DNA from 2 places in the Paenibacillus sp. IHBB 10380 genome. Region 1 is predicted to be linked to the other one. Evidence: riboswitches for the same ligand, from Rfam matches in the RefSeq annotation. Region 1 holds a riboswitch; the other holds the start of a gene.
The links. Region 1 has a riboswitch for cyclic di-AMP ahead of UB51_RS10580 (hypothetical protein). Riboswitches for the same ligand answer to the same signal wherever they lie in the genome.

Region 1 (3,132 bases):
CGCAGTTTAGCATCATTAATGCAAGCGGTGTGATCCCACCAAGTGGTGTCAATGTATCATGCATGTTGTTCACCGAACCTGTAGTCGCCGCTGTTGTCACCGTGGTGAAGAGCGCGGATTGGGCAACGCCAAATCGTACCTCTTTCCCTTCCATACTACCTTGTGAAGAATCAGTACCCAATCGGTTCAGTGCTGGGTTACCGTTAGACTCTGATACATAGACCAAAGACAAGAACACCATAAATAAAATCATCATCGCCGAAAAAATAACCCAACCTTGCTTCTTGTTTTTGGCAAACAAACCGAATGTATAAGGCAAAGCAGCAGCCAATGACCACATGGATAATATCTCAACTACATTCGTAAGTGGATTGGGGTTCTCAAACGGATGTGCCGAGTTTACGCCGAAGAATCCACCACCATTCGTCCCCAAGTGTTTAATGGACTCTAATGAAGCAACCGGTCCGATGGCAATTTGCTGTCCTTGTCCATCAAGCCCTGTCACCGATAACATGGGTTGCAAGGTTTGTGGAACTTGAAGCGCTACAAGCAGCATTGTAACCACAAATGCTATTGGAAGGAACACACGTATAATTGCCTTCACGAAATCCTCAAAAAAGTTACCGATGGTTTCACCCTTGCTCGTAATAGCTCGTATAAACGCAATCGCCACACACAATCCCGTCGCCGCGGATGTGAACATCATCATCATGATCACGGCCATTTGCGAAAAGTATGACAGACCGCTTTCTCCGCTGTAATGTTGTAAGTTCGTATTCGTCATGAAGCTAATGACCGTGTTGAAGGTCAAAGTCGGCTCCATGTTGTCAATATTATTCGGATTAAACGGCAGAAATTTCTGCATTCGGAGAATGAGATAGCTGACGATAACCAGCACAATATTCGTTAAGATAAAGCTAAATGCGTACCTTTTCCAAGTCATTCCCTTGCGTTCCTTCAAACCAATTAAGGAAAATATCGGTCTCTCCACAAAGGAGAACCATTTATCTGTTTTGTTGCTTTCATTCTGAAATACGTTGTACAGGTAAGTACCCAACGGCTTGACGAGTAACACCAAGACCAGGATAACGATAGCAATTTGTAGAATGCCCATGAGTGATTACTTCCTCCTTAGATTTGAAGCTTTAGAATTTTTCTGGGTTAATCAACGCATAGATCAAATAAAGAAATATAAACACTGTTAATACTGAAACAACTATCATTGTCCATCGCCCTCCGCTTCTCGGACCACACTTCCACACCAAGATAAAAATCCAGTAAACAAAGCGTAGGCTCCTGCCAGAATTAACACCATGTACAGATCTAGCATGTAAATCCCTCCCAAACTTCAATTGTTATTTATCAACTAACATAGAGACTAGAAACGAAGCATCTTGACTGTGCGTATGAATCACATAACTTGCTCCAAGCCCTTTGTAGATCGATCTTGGATTGCTCGAATGAGTAATAATATAAATGGGCTCTGAGGTCCATGTGCGACATATTCGTAAATACCGGCAGCTTAGATTCAAACTGCTTTCAAATAAAATGATTTTACCCACTGAGAACTCCGGGATGACCCATGTACGTTCATCCGTAGTACCGACCATGAGGGTTTTCTCTACGCCCATTTTCTTCATCCGCTCTCTCTCCACTTTATTGTTCGTTATAGCGGCGAACGGGATCTTGTATCTCATTAATTGACGGATAAAAGCTTCTCCTATTAAATTTGGAGCGGATACGATCATCAAATCTTGTTGTACTTTCATGTGATTCTCCTCCTATTAATTAGAAAGAGAAGACAACAAAAAGAAAGCCTCGGGGCAGAGAAGAACTCATCCCGTGGCTTCTTAAGGCAGGTCAAAGACCCTGTCTTATTCACGAAAATTGTTGCCTCTCTCAATACGCTTACGAGGTTAGCTGTCGGATTCGGGCGTGAGAGTCGCCCTACTCGGGAGCAAGCTTACTTGCCCCGAGATTCACCCCTTGAAGTCATGATCAATTATAAGGATCATCACTTCCGTTGGTTCCCCCGTTCCTTTTCTATTCAAGGACTCAGCGATAAAAAACACAGTAAAAAACCACAGAGGTCTAAGCCCTGTGGTCGAAATACGATCACACGCTCCATCATCCTCTCTCATATAAGAGCAGCGCTGTTTCCTTAGTACCAAAAGGAAAAGCAACTGCATTCCAACGCTTACGAGGTTAGCTGTCGGATTCGGGCGGTGAGAGTCGCCCTACCTATTACGAATTTCATGATATTCGTAATAGGATTCACCCCAGATGATACATGAGACGGCTCTCACACCGCTTATGCATCATCAATTTATTGGTTCCCCCATTTCCCTTACATAACAAGGAAATTCAGCGATTCTAAATGGAAAACTTTGTTTGTTGTACTGATGAGATGAATCATACCCTCGACGTTTATTTCTGTAAAGAATGGTGTGGATTCAAATAAGGCAATGTAGGACATTTAGGGAAACTAATTCATCACTTATCTTCGATTTACTGCATCCATCTCTTTATTTCTCATTTTCTCTTATAAATGTTAAAAATACTAGCATAACGTAGAATTCATATAGTAAATCAAAGCATAAGCCATATGTATTCGTTTCCACGTTCATTTTCAGTCAAAACACGAAGAATAACCCTCCAATTCGAATTTTACTTTGGCAACCGTTCAGCGTATGATTCATATGGATTTCTAAGATTCTAATATACATAGATTACATAGATACACAAAAAGGCATTAGATAAGCGCTACCCAAGGCTTCTTAATTCACCTTAATCCTTACTTATTCATTAAGCCTGCTTCTCTTAAGAAACTACAAGCTATATCTACCTGATACTTCACACGAGTCGATCGTTTTAGACTCCAACATGTTTCAACTGTTATGGACTTCGCACATAGAATTCGAGCTACAGCAGTACGTGAGGACCCCGGCAATTCATGTAAACGAAGGTTAAAATGGTGTGATTTCACTTGAGTCTTCCCATTGACTCTATTCATAATTCGTCTTATAGCTGGTTTACTCAAGCTCTTGGGATTCGTGATCAGCGTCTGACCGAGTACCTTTGAATTTAATTGAGATAATCCATTGGCTTCATGAAGATCTAAATACCATGAGG
Region 2 (3,132 bases), 2.5 Mb from region 1:
CTTCTTCTTTACCTGGCAATGTAAACATAAGTACCAGGGCTATTGTACACGCTGCGAAAAACAAACCGCTCATGATCCATTTTTGCATAATTATTCGTCCCTTTCTATTTAAGCTAATGTACTTATTATAACGGAACAAACTCTTAGAGCATAGCATTTGTGACAAAAAATAAACAAATATATTGTTAATTTTATCAAAAAACTCACAGAGTAGTGCTATTTATCATATGATTAGGTGTTATCTTGCTGATAGACCATACAGTAGAAGTCTTTATTACCATCAGGAGTAAGTCGTTCGTAACAATCAGTAATGATGAAGTTGGATTTGGCATAGGCTTGAATAGCGCGTTTATTCCAAGTAAGTACTTCTAGATCTATTTCATTCTGGGGCTCTCGTAACAATGCCGTATGAACAATGGATTGCACAAAAGATTTACCCCTTCCTTGGCCACACAAATCAGGGTGCATACAGATGCCTAAACGCGTTACTCCCTCTAATGGAAAGAACTGTGCAAATCCACATAACTCCCCAGACTTGTTCATAACGGATACATATTGAGCTGTTCTGAGAAGAGGGTCCCCGAACTCAATACCAAGCTTCTCCATTTGTTCCCAAGGCATCCAACCATATATGTTGTAAGGTGGGGCGAACTTCCAATCACAAATAGCTTGGGCATGGCTTATCTCCATAGGAAGAACAATGAAATCTTCATCTTTATTGCTCATGTTAGGCTCTCCTTTGCTCTCAGATAAATTTGGTTATCATCGTTGAAACACATGTGATATGTATTTACGGGAAGTAGGTGCTTAGTTCTCAAATAGCAGGATAATAAAGAGTAAGCTCAATCAAAGTATGCAATGATAAGCATTAAAAGATGCACATATGAGAAGACACAAAAAACCCGAGAGTTGAGATTCGGTAAAAATCTCAACTCTCGGGCGGTAAGGTCAAATGAATGATTTAATCAATCGCAACGGCTTCATATGTATCAGTACTCATAATTCTCTTGGCACCGATGTAGCGGGAAACGTAGTAGCTTTCGCTAAGTGAGTTAATAATTACACCATTAGAAGAAGAGGCATGTGCGAATTTACCATCACCAACATAAATTCCAACGTGTGAAACGCCTTTTCCACTCGTGTTAAAGAATACTAGATCGCCTTCACGTAAATCACTACGATCTACAGCAGTACCCATACCGAATTGTGAACCAGATTGATGTGGCAAATTGATACCTAGTTTCTCAAAAATATACATTGTAAATCCGGAGCAATCGAAGCCGCTTGTGCTGACCCCGCCGTTTTTATAACTGGTTCCAAGTGTTGGAGCAATCGCTGTATCCATTTTAGAGTCTGCGAAAGCGCTTCCTGTTCCAATAGTAAATAATAAGGCCAAACCCATAAATGAAGATACTAATTTCTTATTCAACAATATGATTCCTCCTGGTGCCTGCGAGGTTAGCTTAAGGATTCGGTTGAAGGTCCCCTATGATCCCTTTGATGCAAGATCAATTCACCCACTACTGGTTCCCCCGCTTCCCGACTTTACGGGAATTCGGCTGATTGGTTAACGCTATATTGATAGAACGTATACATCAATAATAAGTTGTTACAACACTTATTACAAAGTTGTTACTAAAAACTAACTGGGACTATTGTAACAAAGGATTAATAGTTTGGCAATTGTTTCTATCAATAATATTAAAAAAAATTATGGATTAGTTAAAAAAAATGAAACCTTTTTGTGATTTATTACGTCTATAGTATGAAATAAAAGAAAAACCCACTCATAAGATTTCGGCAAAAATCTTATGAGCAGGCTATGAGCAGGCTTAGTTATAAAGATTTAGTTATACGCGGTAGCTTGATACTTAGCTGTACTCATCACACGTTTAGCGCCAACGTAGCGTTTGGAGTAATAGCTTTCATTGAGAGAGCTAACGATCACCCCACGTGAAGTAGATGCATGTGCGAATTTACCATTACCAACAAATATCCCAACATGGGATACACCATTTCCAAAGGTATTAAAGAAGACAAGGTCTCCAGGTCTCATCGCATTACGTGACACAGAATCACCTATCTGATACTGTGATGAGGACTGACGAGGAAGAGTGACACCTAGTTTTTGAAATACGTATTTGGTAAATCCAGAGCAGTCAAATCCATTGGTGGATGTTCCAGCGGTCTTGTAACTAACCCCGATAGTAGGATGAATAACTGAGTCCAGTTTCGAGTCTGCAAATACGCTTCCAGTTCCAATGGTTAGTGCAAGTGCCACGCTCAGTGCTACGGCGGATAATTTCTTCTTCAATACATATTCCCCTTCCAATGCCTGCGAGGTTAGCTTAAGGATTCGGTTGAAGGTCCCCTATGATCCCTCTAATGCGAGATCAATTCACCCATATCATGGTTCCCCCGCTCCCTGGTGCCAAGGAATTTGGCTTTTATCGTGCACCTGAAAGTGACAGTCGTATACAATAATAATGTCGTAAAGATTACAAAGTTGTTACTAAAAACTAACTGGGATTATTTTAACAGAGGATGTATGGTTTTGCAAACGTTTAAAGCAAAGTATACAGGAAAAACCCCGCCCTTTTTCTCAAAAATGGGTGGGGTTTTTCCTGTATCAAGGCATTACAGTGATGACAAAAATTTAATAATTTATTTTATGAAGATTTGAACCTCTTGGTATACCATAAGTCAAACTGTGCTGTGATCCCCCATAATTTAAACAGACAGGATATGAAATGATAAGCTTGTTGAACAATAAGGCCAAGTAATCCAGTCCACCAAAGGGACACACCCGTGAATAGGCTGAACAGTAACAAGCAACTAAGCCCTAGAATGAGTGAAATACCCATAACAGACATCACATAACGAAGACATATCATCATGGAGGAGAGGATCCCTGCGAGGCCTGTTGCGCCAAATTGCATGTAGAGAATCAATTGATGGATGATATAACGGTATACATACCAAGCGAGAACATATGGCACAGTTTGTAGCCATATAGAAGGAGATATAACTGCTGTGAGTGCCATATTATATAATTTTGGAATGAGCCAATAAGCTGGAGCTAATACAAGTCCGATCTCTATCCAATATAGCAGCGTCATTGGTTTCCAGAGT

Region 2: linked by a shared signal. The riboswitch ahead of UB51_RS22590 (C40 family peptidase) and the one ahead of UB51_RS10580 (hypothetical protein) in region 1 are both predicted to bind cyclic di-AMP.

The regions. Positions count from the first base shown of each region.
Region 1 is NZ_CP010976.1:2,456,518-2,459,649, forward strand. Features, by position in the region: gene kdpA (potassium-transporting ATPase subunit KdpA) at 1-1,114, opposite strand, end outside; gene kdpF (K(+)-transporting ATPase subunit F) at 1,146-1,223, opposite strand; gene UB51_RS10580 (hypothetical protein) at 1,356-1,769, opposite strand; cyclic di-AMP (ydaO/yuaA leader) riboswitch at 1,890-2,071, opposite strand; cyclic di-AMP (ydaO/yuaA leader) riboswitch at 2,180-2,380, opposite strand; gene UB51_RS10585 (succinylglutamate desuccinylase/aspartoacylase family protein) at 2,795-3,132, opposite strand, start outside.
Region 2 is NZ_CP010976.1:4,976,175-4,979,306, forward strand. Features, by position in the region: gene UB51_RS22580 (c-type cytochrome) at 1-88, opposite strand, end outside; gene UB51_RS22585 (GNAT family N-acetyltransferase) at 232-726, opposite strand; gene UB51_RS22590 (C40 family peptidase) at 962-1,429, opposite strand; cyclic di-AMP (ydaO/yuaA leader) riboswitch at 1,433-1,571, opposite strand; gene UB51_RS22595 (C40 family peptidase) at 1,847-2,314, opposite strand; cyclic di-AMP (ydaO/yuaA leader) riboswitch at 2,318-2,456, opposite strand; gene UB51_RS22605 (hypothetical protein) at 2,670-3,132, opposite strand, start outside.